One region of the Kitasatospora hibisci genome, then DNA from elsewhere that is predicted to be linked to it. Evidence: riboswitches for the same ligand, from Rfam matches in the RefSeq annotation. Region 1 holds a riboswitch; each other region holds the start of a gene.
The links. Region 1 has a riboswitch for cobalamin ahead of ACF9IK_RS13300 (ribonucleoside-diphosphate reductase subunit alpha). Riboswitches for the same ligand answer to the same signal wherever they lie in the genome.

Region 1 (4,204 bases):
GTTGATGTCCACCACGCGGTCGAGGAAGGTCACGGCGGTGCGCACGGTGGCGTCCAGCCGCTCCCAGTCCATCGCGCCGATCAGGTCGGTGGCGGTGGCGCCCTCGGCCACGTGGGCGCCGAGGTTGACCGAGCCGAGGTTGCAGACGGCGGTCTCGGAGTCGTCCGTGACCTCCAGGATCTCCGTGCAGAGGTTGGAGGAGTGCACGGTGCGGCCGGGCAGCGCGGTCTGGTTGGCGGCGCGGTTGGAGGCGTCCTTGAAGGTCATCCAGCCGTTGCCGGTCTGCGCCAGGGTGCGCATCATCCGGGCGTAGAGGGTCTGCGCGGGGATGGTGCGGACGGCCTTGCCGGCCAGCTCGGCCTTGCGGTAGGCCTCGTCGAAGTCCTCGCCCCAGAGGTCGACCAGCTCCGGCACGTCGGCCGGGGAGAACAGCGACCAGTCCTCGTTCGCGTTGACCCGGCGCATGAACTCGTCCGGGATCCAGTGCGCCAGGTTCAGGTTGTGGGTCCGGCGCGCCTCCTCACCGGTGTTGTCGCGCAGCTCCAGGAACTCCTCGATGTCCGCGTGCCAGGTCTCCAGGTAGACGCAGGCCGCGCCCTTGCGGCGGCCGCCCTGGTTGACGGCGGCGACCGAGGAGTCGAGGGTGCGCAGGAACGGGACGATGCCGTTGGACTTGCCGTTGGTGCCCCGGATCAGGCTGCCGCGCGAGCGGATCCGCGAGTAGGAGAGGCCGATGCCGCCGGCGTGCTTGGAGAGGCGGGCGATCTGGGCGTACCGGGAGTAGATCGAGTCCAGGTTGTCGAGCGGCGAGTCCAGCAGGTAGCAGCTCGACATCTGCGGGTGCCGGGTGCCCGAGTTGAAGAGGGTCGGCGAGGAGGTCAGGTACTCCAGCCGGCTCATCAGGCGGTACAGCTCGGCCACCTCGCGCACCGACTGCTCGTCGTCGCCGACCGCCAGGCCACAGGCGACGCGGAGCAGGAAGTGCTGCGGGGTCTCGACGACCTTGCGGGTGATCGGGTGGCGCAGCAGGTAGCGGGACTGCACGGTGCGCAGGCCGAAGTACTCGAAGCGGTCGTCACCCTGCGGGTCGATCAGCCCGTCGAGGGCATCGGCGTGCTTGGCGACGAGGGCGGCGGTGGTGTCGCCGATCAGGCCCTCGGCGTGGCCGACCGCGATCGAGGTGGAGAAGGAGACCACGCCCTGGGTCGCGGCCTCGTCGACGATCTCCAGCGCGAGCAGCCGGGCGGCGAGCTTCGAGTACTGCGGGTCCTCGGCGATCATCGACGCTGCGGCGTCCACGGCCAGCCCGCGCAGCTCGGCGAAGTCCGAACCGGCGTGCCGGCCGCGCAGCGCGGCGGCGGCGACATGGCCGGGGTCCACCTGCGGGAGGTCGGCGCTGCGGTCGGTCAGCACCCGCAGCAGAGCGCCGCCCGGGTCGGAGACCGTCGGGTCGGCGGTGGCGGAGCTGGACACCTGGGCGGGCAGGGTGGCTGAGGCAGCGGTGGTCAAGGCGCTCTCTCCTGGCGGCGATCGGCGGCGGTGGATCGAATCACCGGGCCGTTCGGGGCAGGGGAGCACGGCGCGGCAGCCGGACGGCGTCGCGCGACGGTGTCATCCCCGGCCCGCCCGCGAGGCCCGGACGTACTACTGGTGCTGAAGGCCTCTGCGGGGAGGGCGACCGGCACACCGTCGGCAGGTACTCGGACTCGCGGGCTCGGCTGGAGCCGCCCGCACACCGCTGCGGGGCAGTCCCGGATTCCCACCGGGTTCCCCTGCGTCGACAGCAGGGACGAGCATACATCTAGTGGCGGCTGAGTATGACGGCCCCATATGTAGTGGCGGGCGTGTCGCCGGGCCCGAGTTGTGGGCCCGTCGCGCTCAGTACCTGAGGAACACTTTGTACGTGCCGGAATCGCCGGTCGGGGAGCTGAACTGGGCGATCAGGCGGTAGTGCCCGCCGGCCCCGAGAGCGTCCGTGAGAGCCCGGTTCATGGCGCTCGGCGCGGTGCTGTCGAGGACGACCAGGTTGAACCAGCCGTCCCGGACGGCGGTGACCGTGCCGTCGTCGCCGCGGTGCACCACGCCGGCCCGGTCCTGGTACTCGGTGCCCCGGCGGGCCGAGAACCACTGGTCGGGCTTGCTGACGCTGCCCAGGTAGTACTCCGGCAGCCCCTCGACCTCGGTGAGGTAGCGGCCGTGCGGCTGGGCGTGCAGGCGCAGCACGCTGAGCAGCCGGCCGGAGTCGGGACCGTCCTGGTACCGCAGGGACGCCTGCTCCAGTCCGAGGGCGAGCAGCACCACCCACACCAGGATCCCCAGCTGGGGGTTGCGGAAGTGCGCGCCGACCAGCCTGGTGATGCCCACGCCGGCCAGCGGCGCGGCGAAGAGCATGCCGAACCCGAGGTGCCGGAACATCACGCCCGGGGTGCCCAGGCAGGCGTACAGGACCGGGATCAGCAGCGCCGTCCCGCACAGGGTGGTGCTCAGCGCGGCCCGGCGCAGCCGGGTGGCCGTGATCTCGTCGTCCTCGGGCGACTCGTACATCCGCTCGCGCCGTACGTAGGCGGCTGCCCCGGCGCAGGCGAGCAGCGTGAACAGGCCGCTCCACCGGGCCGCGGAGAGCAGGACCGAGCCGACCGACCGGGCCTCGTGGCCCTGCGTGGGCGACCAGGACGCGACGTCGTCCAGCAGGCCGAACGGCAGCAGCAGTCCGACGGTGCCGACGGCCAGGAGCAGCGCCCGGAGGGCGGCCGGGCCGCGGCCCTTCCGGGCCGAGGCGGAGAGCACCGTGAGGGCGAGCACGGCGGGCAGCGCGACCACGGCGGCGTACTCCGCGGCGACCGCCAGGGCCGCCACCGGCGCGGCCAGCAGCACCAGGGCCACCGGGGCGCGGGCGGTCCGGACGACGATCCAGGCGGCGACCGCGACCAGGGCGATCGCGAGGGCGTCCGGGGCGGCGTAGAAGCCGACCACCACGGTGGACTGCACGACGGCGTACGCGGCGGCGCCGCAGATGGCCACGCGCTCGTTGAAGAGCCGACGGGTCAGCGAGTAGGCGAGGACGGTGGTGACCAGGGCCAGGACCAGGCTGACCACCCGGGCCCCGAAGATCCCGCTCGCGTTCGCGGCGGCGCCGGCCAGCGGCGGGTAGAGCCAGGGCGCGCCGGGGATGCGGTCGACCAGGTCGGTCGTCATCGGGACGCCGTCGAACAGGTGGTCCAGCTCCTGGCGGCCGACGATCATGGCGATGGCCTCGTCGGGGTGCGCGGCGCCGAGCAGGCGCAGCGAGAGCGCCGCCTGGACGGCCAGCACGCCGAAGAGCAGGGCTCGGCCGATCCAGCGCCGCCGGGGGCTGGACGCCGGGTCCCAGCCGGTCACGGGGACGGGCGGGATGGTGTACGGGGCCAGTTCCACGGGCGGGCCGTCGGACGGGTGGAACCGCGGGTCGGCGGGCGCCGGGCCGTCCTCGGGGTGCGCGGACCCGTCCGGGTACCCGGCGTCCTGCGGGTACGCCGCGGCATCGGGGTGCTCCGGCGCGTCGGGGTACCCGGCGTCCTGCCGGTAGGCCGGCTCGTCCGGGTACGCCGGTCCGGGGATCCGGGCCGGCTCGTCCGGGTGCCCGGGGCCGTGCGCCCCGTTCCCGGCCTGCGCGGTGTCCTCCCCCGTCTCCGTCCGGACCGGGGTGTGCGGGATGAACCAGGGGGAGTCGGTCTCTGAGGGCATCATGGGTTCCGGATGTCGAAGCCGTAGCGAGGATCGGACACGCGCTGCTTGTAGTCCGCGAGCGACGGCGGGGAGGTCTCGATGCGCCAGTCCGCCCGTTTCACCATGTTGAACCAGACGAACCCGATGATGTCGTCGTGCGCCTCGATCCCGGTGAAGAGCTGGTCGATGTCGGCACGCTGGCGCTTCCCCTGCTGGGAGGCGGTCTCGCTGATGAAGAACGGCTTCTTGCAGAAGGCGCGGATCTCCGCCATGGTCGCGCCGTAGAGCGTGTCGAAGGTCTTCGGGCCGGTGAGGGTGAAGTAGCCGGTCATACCGGCCCAGTCCACGTAGGTGTCTCCGGGGTAGTACGGCGCGAGCCGGGTGTTGGGCGCCGGGACGGTGATGTTCGGGCTCCAGACCCAGATCACGTTGGTCGCGCCGGCCCGGTCGAAGATGTCGTGGATCCGGCGCCAGGCGCCGACGAAGTCGGCGGCGCTGG
Region 2 (4,204 bases), 3.4 Mb from region 1:
CCGGAGCTCGCGTTGTGATGCGACGCATGAAAACGACTCCCATTTCGGTGTGCGGCCTCCGGCCGGCGCCGAAGCGGCCACCCCGGAGCGGCGACCCGCCGAACCGGCCGACCCCAGGAGGACCACCCATGGCCCGCAGCGAACTGCGCCCGATCATCAAGCTCAGGTCCACGGCCGGGACCGGCTACACCTACGTGGCCCGCAAGAGCAGCCGCAACGACCCGGACCGGCTGGTGCTGCGCAAGTACGACCCCGTCGTGCGCCGGCACGTCGACTTCCGCGAGGAGCGCTGACCCGCTGAGCGTGACGGAGCCTCCCCGGGGTCCCGGGGAGGCTCCGTCACATTCGGGCGCCGGCCGCCTACCGCGCCGCCTCCGGGGCGGCGGGGGCGTCCTCGGCCGGCCCGGCACCCGGCTTCACCGGCTGCGGGCTCCACTTCTGCTCGACCCCGGCGATCCGCCAGTACCCGATCGCCGCCGCCCAGACCACCACGAACAGCCCGACGATCGCGTAGCCGACGTTGTCCAGCGAGATGTCCGCGATCCAGCCGCTCACCGGGTCTGTGAGGTCCAGCTTCTCGTGGAGCACCCCGACCAGCTCGATGGTGCCGATGATGAAGGCGACCGCGATCGACAGGCCGGTGATGGTCAGGTTGTAGTACACCTTGCGCACCGGGTTGGAGAACGCCCACTGGTACGCGAAGTTCATGAACGTCCCGTCCAGCGTGTCGAACAGGCTCATCCCCGCCGCGAAGAGCAGTGGCAGACAGGCGATCGCGTACCAGGGAAGCCCGGAGGCCGCACCCGAGCCGGCCATCACCATCAGGGTCACCTCGGTCGCGGTGTCGAAGCCGAGACCGAGCACCATGCCGACCGGGAACATCTGGCCCGGCCGGGTGATCGAGCGGGTCGCGCGGTTCAGGATGCGGGCCAGGAAGCCACGCGCGTTGAGGTGCTCCTCCAGCTCCGCCTCGTCGAACCGACCGGCCCGCATCGAGCGGAACACCTTGAGGATGCCGAACAGCGCGACCAGGTTGAGCGCACCGATCAGGTAGAGGAAGGCGCCGGAGGCGGAGGTGCCGACCATGCCCAGCCACTGGTGGGTGGTGGAATCGTCGTCCATCAGCGTGTCGGCCAGCTGCGCGCCGCCCGCCACCAGGGCGGCCATCAGGACCACCATCGAGGAGTGCCCGAGGGCGAACCAGAAGCCGACCGAGACCGGCCGCTTGCCGTCCGCCATCAGCTTGCGGGTGGTGTTGTCGATGACCGCGATGTGGTCGGCGTCGAAGGCGTGCCGCATGCCGAGGGTGTAGGCGGTGATGCCCAGGCCCACCCCGAAGACCTGGGTGCCGACCTCGTACTTCTCGGGGGCGACCAGGAAGACGAGCGTCCCGAAGGCCACCACGTGCATGGCCAGGATCACCCCCATCAGCCCGGCCGTGCGGACGGTGTCCTCGCGGCGCCACCGGAAGGTCGGCAGGACGGACGGCGCCGCCGGAGCAGCGGCGGTTTCGGGCAGGGTCATCCTGGGATCACGCTCCAGCACCTCGTGGAATGACGTTCGTGAGATGCCGTGGCCGGTCTCCTGGCTGACGGGGCTTCCGTACCCGCCTTCCCAGGCGCGCGAGGCACCCAGTGGCGTCATGGGGTACGGACGATTCCCCCCGATCACAGTGGCGAGGGCCGCTCCGGACTCCGGACCCCTGAGGGTCCGTCACCGGTCTTCCCGAGCACCACGGCGGGCAACACCGTAGGGGGCCCGCGCACATCCTTGCAAGGCTGCGCACCTGCGCAGGTGTCAAGGATCACAGGGCCGGGGCTGCAAGAATGTCCGTATGCATCTCGTACCGGCCGACCGCGCGGGCCACCGCACCATCGACGGACACCGGGTCTGCGAGGCCATCGCCGCGATCGGCGACACCGGGCACGTCCGGTCCTGGGCCGAGCGGTTCTCGCTGCTCGCCGACCCCGGACGGCTCGCCCTGCTGCTCGCTCTCCACCGCGCCGGGCCACTCGCCGTCACCGACCTCGCGGTTGCCACCGGCATGCGCGACCCCGCCGTCTCCCAGGCACTGCGGCTCCTGAGGACGGCCGGCGTCGTCACCGGAGACAAGGACGGACGCGTCGTGCGCTACCGGCTCGTGGACGACGCCATGCGCCCCCTCCTCAACACCTGCGCCGCCGCCCACGACACCCCCACCGCCACCGCAGCCGGCTGAGGGTTTCCCCGGGCGCCGTCGCGCGCCCGTGAGCTCGGCGACCCGCTACCGCGCCGACCAGGTCGACCAGCGAACTGAGCGCAGACCCACCGAGGGCGTCGTGCGGTCGGCCTCAGCGCACACTCCCCCGTCCGCACCGGCGAACACCACCCTCATCACGTTCCGCCCCTCCCGATATGCGCTTCCTCGTCTCCGAGCTCGCCGAGTCGGGAGCGGCTGCGCTCGGCCAGGCCGCTGTCGCCCGATTCCTCGGCCAGGGTCACGAGCAGCCTCAACGCCTCGGCCTCCTTCAGTCGCTGGCCGAGGGCAAGCGCCCGCCGACCGGCCTCCGCCGCCAGGGCGGCGGCCTCGTCCAGCAGCCCCAGCGCCCGGCGGGCACACGCCCCCACCAGCGCGAGCCGCATCAGCATCGGGCCGTCGTCCTCCGCCTCGGCCAGCTCGGTCGCCTCGTCCAGGACGGCCACCGCCTGCTCAGGGCGGCCGACCGCGATCAACGCCTGTGCGAGGTTGTAGCCCTGTACGACCACACCGTGCGCGTCGCCCTCGTTCTCCGCCCGGGCCAGGGTGAACAGCTCGACGGCCCGCTCCGGGCGCCCGTCGGCCAGGCAGAGCAGGCCCTCCGTCTCGTGAAGCACGCCCACCAGGCGGGGGTCGACCACCAGCGGCACCAGCTCCGACGCGGCCACCAGCTGCTCGATCGCCCGCGGGAAGTCCCGAAGCTCGTAGTGGGCCCGAGCGAGCTGGTTGCGCATCCGGACCACGGCGTCCGGACGTTCGTCCCGCTGGGCCGAGTCGACGCCGAGCCGGTGGGTCTCGACCCAGTCGTCGTAGTGCTTACCACCGTGGTAGAGCGGCCAGAGCGACTCGCAGAGCCGCCAGACGTCGCCGTGCCTGCCCTGCTCACCGGCCGCCCGGACCACCTCACGCAGGTTGGCCCGCTCGGTTCGCAGCCAGTCCAGCGCCGCCGCGCCGGACGTGAACGCCGGCAGCCCTTCCCCGGCCGGCTCCTGCAGCCGCAGCCGCGATCCGAGTACCGCGACGTCCGCCAGGAACGCCCGGCCCCGGTAGTACTCGACCACGCGGGCGAACAACCCGGAACGCTCCGGAAGCTCTCGGACCCGCTCATACGCGTGGCGCCGGACCAGGTCGTGGGCGCGGTAGTGCTCGTCCGGGCCCTCGTCCACCACATCGTCCAGGAGGTGCGCGGAGCGCAGCTCGGCCAGGCCTTGGTCCACCTGCTCGATCCCCGCGGCTGCGGCAAGTTCGGCCGAGACCAGCGGGCCGGGATTCACCCCGATCAGGTGGTAGAGCTCCCGGGTGGTCCGGGGCAGCCGCCGGTAGACCGAGTCCAGGACGCCGTCGACACCGCCCTCCTCATTACTGAACGATGACAACCCACGCTCCCGGTCGGACAGTTCGGCCAACACCTGGCCCACACCCAGACGGCCGCGGTCGAGTAGCTGGAACCCGACCGCGTTAAGCGCCAGCGGCAGACCGCCGCACTGCTCGACCAGTTCCCTGAGCTCCTGCTCGCTGCCCCGCTCAGGCCCGAGCCAGCGCCGAACCAACGCGGCGCCGGCCGTGGTACCCAGCGGCGCCAGATCCAGCACCTCGGCCCCGTCCAGGCGCAGACCCGGGAGGCGCCGGCGGCCGGCGACCACCACCAACCCGGCGGACGGGAAGAGGGTCCGTACCTCGGCGGCCCGCTCGACGTTGTCCAGGAAGAGCAGGACGTGACGCTCGGCCGTGACCGTCCGGTACAGCGCGGCCCGCTCCTCAAGGGTGTCCGGCACCCGCTCCACCGCGAACGCCCGCAGGAACCCGCCCAGCACAGCCCCGAGATCGACCTCGCCGTCGTGGCGGTGGGCCGCGAGGTCGGCGTAGAGGTCACCGTCCGGGAAGTGCACGCCGTACCGATGGACGAACTGGGCGATCAGCTCCGTCTTCCCGACGCCGCCGAGCCCGGTGAAGGCCACCACGGCCGGC
Region 3 (4,204 bases), 760 kb from region 1:
CGCTTGCCGTCCAGGTACCAGGCCGGGAGGGCGCCCAGCTCGCCCTGGGCGGCGGTCTCGCCGTACGCCAGGCCGAGTGCCCCGATCGGGTCACCCAGGTACACCCGGGGGGTGAAGCGGACCTCGGTGCCGGCGGTCAGCGTGCCCCGGTCGGCCCGGACCAGGCGACGGGTGACGCCCCGGTCGTCCCGGTGCAGGATCTCGTCGACGACCGCGTGCCCGCCGCCGGCCCACTCGACGCCCCAGCGGCCGGGCCGGGCGCTCTCGGGGCCCGGGGTGAAGGTGACCCGGCCGGCCCCGAGGGCCTGCACGAGGACGGGACCGCCGGGCGCCTCGCGGGCAGCGGTCGGACGGACCATCCGCTCCGACGCCCGGCGGCCGATCACCAGCACGGCGACCCCGGTTCCGACGGCGGCGGCCGCCACGGCGGCCGCGGTTCCCCAACGCATATCGCTCCCCGCTCTGTCGGTCGCGGACTGGGCACTCTGTGCGCACCAGTCCACTCGCGGGGGCTGCGGGCGGCCACCGGACGCGGCCGTCCGGGTCATACCGGGAACCCCTGCGCGGTCGGGACCCGGGACGGGCGGCCGGTCAGAACCCGGCGGTCACACCGGGATGTCGGTCTGCCGGCGGCCGAGCAGCTCCCAGAACCGCTCGCCGACCGGCTGGTCCCCGGTGCCGGCGGCACCGGCCGCCGGCACCGGGGATCCCCAGCTGCCGGCGCCCCAGTGCGAGGAGACCTGGTACTCGCTCTGCAGCTCCGCCAGCACAGCGGCGAGGTCCTCCTCGTGCACCGGCACGATCCGGCCGATCGCACGGACGTGCGCCTGCCAGCGGCCGTCCACGCACTGCTTCAACCGCTGGTCCAGCTCCTCCCGACGGCCCGTCACCGCGACCAGCTCGCGCAGCCGCAGTCCGAGCACCTGGGCGAGCGCATGGGTCTGCGCCTCGTCGCCGTCCCAGCGGTCGGCCGCCTCGGCCTGCTGGTAGTGACGCAGCGCGATGCCGATCCGGCGGGCCGCAGCCTCCTGGTTGAGCTCCCGGGCCACCCGGAAGTCCCGCAGCCGGGCCGGGTGGGCGCCCATCAGCTGGGCGGGCGGGCACCAGAGCGCCCGGGCCAGGGCGATGAACTCCTCCTCGGTCGGACGCAGCTCGCCGCCCTCCCAGCCGAGCACGTGGGCCGGCAGCAACCGGACCCCGTGCGCGGCCATTGCACCGGCGACCTGCTCGGGGGTCAGTCCGAGGCCGGCGCGGTGCGCGCGGGCGGCCGCCGGGGAGAAGGGCACCGGCGGCAGGGCGGGTGGCTGTCTGCGTCGCATGCGCCGACCGTAGGGGTCCGGTCCACCGGCGCCCCAGCCGCCGAACGCACGAAGCGGGACTGGAGGTACCTCCAGGCGGATGGACGATCCCACAGCCTGTCATGCGCCTGCGGCGGTCGTGATCGGAGATAGCGACGTGGTCGGGAACGGTGAGGACGGGGGTGCGGCGGCGTGAGGCCGTGTGACCAACCCCTCCGCGACCTTGGTTGACTCGCGGTTCGGCCGCGTGATGGGATCCTTCAGCCAATACGGAGGCATGCAGAGGAAGCCGGTGCGAGTCCGGCGCGGTCCCGCCACTGTCACCGGGGAGCACGTCCGACACGATTGCCACGGCGGGCCGTCAGAAGCCGCTGGAAGGCGCGGGCGTGCGTTCGACCCGGAAGCCAGGAAACTCTCGCCCCCGGTACGTCGATCCAGGGCGCGGACCCTGAGTGAGGACACGCACGCGATGCAGGCTGCCCAGCCCCACCGAGACCTCCCCTGCCCGCCGTGCGCCCGCTGACCCGCGCCGCCGCCTTCGCCCTGGGCGCCGCCGCCGGCAGCCTCGCCGACGCCCGGTTCGCCGACCCGCGCCGCGGCCACCCGGTGGCGCTCTTCGGCAGCGCGGCCGGCCGCCTGGAACGCCGGATCTGGCGCGACGACCGAGGTGTCGGCGCCGCCTACACCGCGCTCTGCGTGGGCACCGTCACGGCCGCCGCGGCGGCCGCCGAGCGGCTGCTGGCCCGGCGCCCGGGCGGGCGGGCCGCGCTGGCCGCCGCCGCGACCTGGACGGTGCTCGGCGGCACCTCGCTCACCCGGGAGGCCCGGACCATCGGCCGCTCGCTCACCGCGGGAGACCTGACGGCGGCCCGGGCCCGGCTGCCGCACCTGTGCGGGCGCGACCCGAGCGCGCTGAACGAGCAGCAGGTGGCCCGCGCGGTCGTCGAGTCGGTCGCCGAGAACACCGCCGACGCCGTGGTGAACGCGCTGGTCTGGGGCGCCGTCGCGGGCACACCCGGGCTGCTGGCCTTCCGCGCCGTCAACACCCTGGACGCGATGGTCGGCCACCGCTCGCCGAGGCACACCCGGTTCGGCTGGGCCTCGGCCCGGCTGGACGACGTGGCGGGCTGGCCGGGTGCCCGGCTGACCGCACTGCTCGCCGTGGCCGCCGCGCCCGAGCCCCGGACCGCCTGGCGGGTCTGGCGCCGGGACGGCTCCGCGCACCCCAGCCCCAACGCGGGCCAGGCCGAGGCGGCCTTCGCCGGCGCCCTCGGCGTCCGCCTGGGAGGGACGCTCAACTACGGCGACCGGGTCGAGCACCGGCCGGTCCTCGGTGCGGAGCTGCGGCCGGTCGGGGTGGACGACATCGAACGGGCCTGCCTGCTCTCCCGGCGGGTGGGCGGGCTGGCCCTGGGTACGACGGTCGCGGGGCACCTGCTGCTCCGGGCGGTCCTGGGCAGGAGGGGAAGGGCATGAGCAACGCGCTGCTGGTCGCCGGGACGACCTCGGACGCGGGCAAGAGCGTGGTCACCGCGGGCATCTGCCGCTGGCTGGCCCGGCAGGGCGTCAGCGTCGCGCCGTTCAAGGCGCAGAACATGTCGCTGAACTCGTTCGTCACCGCCGACGGCGCCGAGATCGGCCGGGCCCAGGCGATGCAGGCGCAGGCGGCCCGGGTGGAGCCCGAGGCGGCGATGAACCCGGTGCTGCTCAAGCCCGGCGCGGACGGCCGCAGCCAGGTGGTGCTGCTGGGCCGCCCGGTGGCCGAGGTCGGCGCGCTGGACTACCGCGAGCGCAAGCCCGTGCTGCTGGAGCGGGCCCTGGAGTGCCTGGCCGACCTGCGCCGCCGCTACGACGTGGTGGTCTGCGAGGGCGCCGGCTCGCCGGCCGAGATCAACCTGCGGGACCGGGACATCGCCAACATGGGCCTGGCCACCGCCGCCGGGCTCCCGGTCGTCGTGGTCGGGGACATCGACCGCGGCGGCGTGTTCGCGGCGATGTACGGGACGCTGGCGCTGCTCTCCGCGCAGGACCAGCGCCACGTGGCCGGCTGGTTCGTCAACAAGTTCCGCGGTGACGCACGGCTGCTCGCCCCCGGGCTGGAGATGCTGCGCGAGCTGACCGGCCGTCCGGTGCTCGGCACGCTGCCGATGCTGTCGGGGCTCTGGCTGGACGCCGAGGACTCGCTCGACCTCACCACCGTGGTGGACCGCGCCGAGGGCCGCGGGCCGGTGGGCCGGGACGTGCTGCGGGTGGCGGTGGTGCGCTTCCCCCGGCTCTCCAACTTCACCGACGTGGACGCGCTGGCCCAGGAGCCGGGCGTGCTGGTCCGCTGGGCCACCCGACCGGAGGAGCTGGCCGACGCCGACCTGGTGGTGCTGCCGGGCACCCGGGCCACCGTCGCCGACCTGGCCTGGCTGCGCGGGCGCGGGCTGGAGCCGGCCCTCCGGGCGCGGGCCGCGGCCGGGCTGCCGGTGCTCGGCGTCTGCGGCGGCTACCAGATGCTCGCGCGCGGGATCGTCGACGGGGTCGAGTCCCGGGCCGGCGCGGTGGACGGACTCGGCCTGCTGCCGACGCACGTCCGGTTCGGCGCCGAGAAGGTGCTCGGCAGGCCGGTCGGCGAGGCCTACGGGCAGCGGGTGGAGGGGTACGAGATCCACCACGGAGTGGTGACCGTCGAAGGGGGCGCGCCCTTCCTGGACGGCTGCCGGGTGGGCGCGGTCTGGGGCACCACCTGGCACGGCGCGCTGGAGAACGACGGCTTCCGGCGAGCCCTGCTGGGCGAGGTGGCCGCCGCCGCCGGCCGGGACTTCGTCCCCGCCCCGGACACCTCCTTCGCCGCCGCGCGCGAGGCCCGGCTCGACCGGCTGGGCGACCTGATCGAGGAGCACGCGGACACCGACGCGCTG
Region 4 (4,204 bases), 5.1 Mb from region 1:
GTGGGGGCGGGAGATGTCGCCGGCGAGGACCGGCGGTCGCACGTACCGGGTGCCGTAGGACTGGACCCAGCCGTGCCGGGTGGCGAGGTAGCCGGTGAGCTGCTCGGCGAAGTACTGGACCATGTCGTTGCGTTCGGGCTCGCCGTGGACCAGGACGTCCAGGCCGGCCTTCTCCTGGTAGGCGATGACCTCGCGGACCTCGGCCTCCATCCGTTCCCGGTAGGCGGCCGCATCGATCCGGCCGGCGGTCAGGTCGGCGCGGGCGACGCGCAGTTCGGTGGTCTGCGGGAACGAGCCGATGGTGGTGGTCGGCAGCAGCGGCAGGCCGAGCCGGGCGCGCTGGGCCTCGGCGCGCTGCGGGTAGGCCTGGGCGCGCCGGGCGTCGGCCTCGGTGACGGCGGCCGTGCGGGTGCGCACGGCCGGGTCACGGGTGATGGGCGAGGTGGCGCGGGAGGCCAGGTCGGCGCGGTTGGCGGCGAGCTCGGCGGTGATCGCGCCGGTGCCCTCCCGCAGGCCGCGGGCCAGCAGGGCGACCTCGGCCGCCTTCTGCTTGGCGAAGGCGAGCCAGCGGGCGATCTGCGGGTCGACGTCGCGTTCCAGGCCGGCGTCGATCGGCACGTGCAGCAGGGAGCAGGACGGCGCGACGTCGACCCGCTCGGCGAGGCCGAACAGCGTCGCCAGGGTGGCCAGCGACTTCCCGAGGTCGTTGATCCAGATGTTCCGGCCGTCGACGACCCCCGCGACCAGTCGCTTGCCGGACAGCCCCCCGACGGCCGCAAGATCGCCCAGGTTGGCGGCCGCCGGGCCGGTGAAGTCCAGCGCCAGACCCTCCACGGGGGCCTTGGCCAGGACGGGAAGCGACTCGCCGAGGCGGTCGAAGTAGCTCGCGACGAGCAGCTTCGGCCGGTCGGTGAGGCCGCCCAGCTCGCGATAGGCGCGGGCGGCGGCGTTCAGCTCGGCCGGAGCGCGGTCCTGGACGAGCGCGGGCTCGTCCAGCTGGACCCATTCGGCCCCCGCCGCGCGCAGGTGGGCGAGCAGCTCGGCGTAGACGGGCAGCAGCCGGTCCAGCAGGGTGACGGGCTGGAAGTCGGCCGCGACGCCGGGTGCCGGCTTGGCGAGCAGCAGGTAGGTGACCGGGCCGATCAGCACCGGCCGGGCGGCGTGGCCGAGGACGAGGGCCTCGCGCAGCTCGGCGACCGCCTTGGCCGGGTTCGCGGCGAACACCGTGTCGGGGCCCAACTCGGGAACGAGGTAGTGGTAGTTGGTGTCGAACCACTTCGTCATCTCGAGCGGCGCGACGTCCTGGGTGCCGCGCGCCATGGCGAAGTAGCCGTCCAGCGGGTCGGCTTCGACCGCGGCCCGGTGCCGGGCCGGGATCGCACCGACGGCGAGCGTCGCGTCCAGCATGTGGTCGTAGAGCGAGAAGTCGCCGGTCGGGACCTCCTCGACCCCCGCCTCGGCGAGCTGCGCCCAGTTCTCCCGGCGCAGGTCGGAGGCGGTGGCCAGCAGCGCCCCGGCGGTGACCGCGCCCTTCCAGTACCCCTCGATCGCCTTCTTCAGTTCCCGGCGCCGGCCCTGGCGGGGGTATCCGAACACGGTGGCCACGGTCGCCGCGGCTGCGGACTTCGCTGTCAAGGGACTCTCCTTCGCGAGCCTGGTTCCTCCGGTGCCCGATGACGGCACGAAGGCGCGAAGGGATGACGAACCGGGCGGACGCCCCGCACGCGGGTACTGCTCCGCCTGGTACGCACGCCGACCCGCCCACGAGGTCACCGGATTGCCGCGCGCGAACGGTCGCGCGCGGGCAGTGGCAGGTCTTCGGACTCGTGGGCACGGCCGCCCTGGTTCCAGGGCGGACACCTACTGGCCGTCGCTTCCCAGACCCGACCGGGGCCCAGTGCGTATGACGGCGGTCGTTCCCACTCACCGCTGCGGGGCAGTCCCGGATTCCCACCGGGTTCCCTCTTGCGACGCGCCTGCCTGGCGGACAGGGCGAACCAGCTGCACGGCCAGCTTAGGGGCAGGACGGCGGGAGCTGAACACTGAACCGCGTAAATCGTCCGGATACCGGGACGGGGCCGACCTCAGGACAGGTCGGACGGGGCCTCCGGGGTGCGTGCCGGCTTTCAGCGCCCCGGGGCGTCGGCGAGCTGCTTCTTGTTCATCTTCGAACGAACCTCGATGTTGCGCTGCTTGGCCTCGTTGTACAGCCGGTCGTACGTCGGCCCCCTGCGAGCCCGAGTGCGAACGCAGACCACCGCGCCGCGACGACGACATGTCCTTGGTCGAGGAGCGGCTGGCAGTCCTCGACTCACCGTGCCGGGCGCGCTCCTTGTTCACGGTCCGGGCCGCGATCTCCTTCGCGCGCTTCTCGCTCTCACCACGGTCCTTCGCGCTCTCCTTGATGCGCTCGTACCGACGCTCACGCTTCCCGTTCGAACCGGCAGGCGTGGCTCCTCCTCGCCGGCTCTCTCGTCGTTCGCCTCCCGAAGGCTCTCGTCCCCCGGTTCGATCGGGGCGGAAGGCCCGGCCGAATGTGCCCTCCTCCTGCGGTTGCCCGTCCCGCTGCCCCCGACCGCACGACGAACGCCGAGGCGGAACGGGCGAAGGCGAACCACCCGGGGCCCGGTCGGCCGGGTCCGGTGCCGACGGGGCTTCAGTTATAGTGCCCACGACAAATTCCACGGGTGGGCCGGCCGCGGGCCGTCCTGGGCGTGGACCTCCTCGGCCGTCCCGACGTAGGAGCCGACAAGCGTTGCCCAGAGTGCGAATCGGCTGTCCGGTCACAGCGCGGAACGTGGTGCGCCGCCGTCCGCAGGCCGTGCACGGCGCCGCGGTCCGCCGGCCTCGTCGCTTACCGCCGGCCTGAGAGCACGGGCGCCGGTTCCCCGGGCCGGTCGGACGGCCCACCCCCACCGAGGCCGTACCCCCGCCGGGCACCGCCCGCCGTTCAACACCGTTCACCGGCACCGACGCCCTGTCACCCCGCCCTCCGGACCGCAGGGCCGGTCCGGTACCGAGAGATGGGGAGAGGAGCCGTCATGGCGTCCGTCCGGGAGAGACTGAGCAGCGCACGCGTCCAGGCCTTCATCGGCCGGGACGCGGAGCTCGGGCAGTTCGCGCAGGCCCTGTCCGGTGATCCGCACGCGCCGTTCGCGTTCTACGTGTTCGGGCCGGGCGGCATCGGCAAGTCGACGCTGCTGCGCCGCCTGGCGGACGACGCCCGGACGGCGGGACGGCTCCTCCTCGAACTGGACGGCCGCTTCGTGAGCCGGGACCCGGCCGACTTCGAACGGAGCGCCGCCCCGTTCCTGGACGTGCCCGGGACGGTCCTGCTGGTCGACTCCTTCGAGCACTGCCAGTGGCTGGAGAGCTGGCTGTGGCAACGGTTCCTGCCCCGCGCCGCCGACGACACCCTGGTGGTCCTGGCCGGCCGCCTCGCCCCGCAACCCCAGTGGACCGCCGACCCCGCCTGGGCCGGGCTGCTGGCCGTCCGCGAACTGGAGCCGTTCACCGAGGAGCAGGCCCGGAGCCTGCTGACCACGGCTCAGGTCCTCCCCCAACTCCGTGAGCGGGTGCTGCGCTTTGCAGGCGGCAACCCGCTGGCCCTCTCCCTCGCGGCCGCCGCGAGGACGGCCGACTGGAACCGGGAGGACGTCTGGGCCCCCTCGGCCGACGTCCTGCGCACCCTCCTCTCCGGCCTGATCGGCGAGGTGCCGAGCGCGGCCCACCGCCGCGCCCTGGAGGTGGCGGCCCAGGCCTACTCGACCTCGGAGGAACTGCTCGCCGCCGTCCTGCCCGACGAGGAGGCCCACCCGCTCTTCGCCTGGCTCCGGGACCTGCCCTTCATGGAGTCCACCCACCGGGGCCTCCATCCGCACGACGCCGCGCGCGAGACGCTGGCCGCCGACCTGCGCTGGCGGGCCCCCAACGCCTTCGTGACGATGCGCCACCGACTCGCCGAAGAGTACCTGCGACTTCTGCGCGAGGCACCCGAGGAGCGGGTCTGGACCGTCACCGACGAACTCTTCTACCTCTTCCGCGAGGGGGAGATCGTGGCGCGGCTGCGCACCTGGTCCCGCGAGGACGAGGTGCACGACCGGCCCCTCACCCCGGACGACCTCGACGTCGTGCTGCGCATGGCCGCGGAGACCGAGGGTCCGGCCTCCGCGGAGCTGGTCCGCTACTGGGCGGCGCGCCAGCC

Region 2: linked by a shared signal. The riboswitch ahead of ACF9IK_RS28680 (HoxN/HupN/NixA family nickel/cobalt transporter) and the one ahead of ACF9IK_RS13300 (ribonucleoside-diphosphate reductase subunit alpha) in region 1 are both predicted to bind cobalamin.
Region 3: linked by a shared signal. The riboswitch ahead of ACF9IK_RS10160 (cobalamin biosynthesis protein) and the one ahead of ACF9IK_RS13300 (ribonucleoside-diphosphate reductase subunit alpha) in region 1 are both predicted to bind cobalamin.
Region 4: linked by a shared signal. The riboswitch ahead of metE (5-methyltetrahydropteroyltriglutamate--homocysteine S-methyltransferase) and the one ahead of ACF9IK_RS13300 (ribonucleoside-diphosphate reductase subunit alpha) in region 1 are both predicted to bind cobalamin.

Annotation. Positions count from the first base shown of each region.
Region 1 covers NZ_CP171642.1:3,138,173-3,142,376, reverse strand. The annotation lists gene ACF9IK_RS13300 (ribonucleoside-diphosphate reductase subunit alpha) at 1-1,473, opposite strand, end outside; cobalamin riboswitch at 1,675-1,801, opposite strand; gene ACF9IK_RS13295 (glycosyltransferase family 39 protein) at 1,879-3,726, opposite strand; gene ACF9IK_RS13290 (glycoside hydrolase family 26 protein) at 3,723-4,204, opposite strand, start outside.
Region 2 covers NZ_CP171642.1:6,526,265-6,530,468, reverse strand. The annotation lists gene rpmG (50S ribosomal protein L33) at 129-293, shown strand; gene ACF9IK_RS28680 (HoxN/HupN/NixA family nickel/cobalt transporter) at 361-1,524, opposite strand; cobalamin riboswitch at 1,558-1,752, opposite strand; gene ACF9IK_RS28675 (ArsR/SmtB family transcription factor) at 1,835-2,218, shown strand; gene ACF9IK_RS28670 (regulator) at 2,374-4,204, opposite strand, start outside.
Region 3 covers NZ_CP171642.1:2,381,253-2,385,456, forward strand. The annotation lists gene ACF9IK_RS10150 (alpha/beta hydrolase family protein) at 1-449, opposite strand, end outside; gene ACF9IK_RS10155 (XRE family transcriptional regulator) at 606-1,319, opposite strand; cobalamin riboswitch at 1,553-1,715, shown strand; gene ACF9IK_RS10160 (cobalamin biosynthesis protein) at 1,809-2,774, shown strand; gene ACF9IK_RS10165 (cobyric acid synthase) at 2,771-4,204, shown strand, end outside.
Region 4 covers NZ_CP171642.1:8,191,490-8,195,693, reverse strand. The annotation lists gene metE (5-methyltetrahydropteroyltriglutamate--homocysteine S-methyltransferase) at 1-1,635, opposite strand, end outside; cobalamin riboswitch at 1,793-2,018, opposite strand; partial or broken gene ACF9IK_RS35580 (plasmid stabilization protein) at 2,127-2,406, opposite strand; gene ACF9IK_RS35575 (ATP-binding protein) at 3,042-4,204, shown strand, end outside.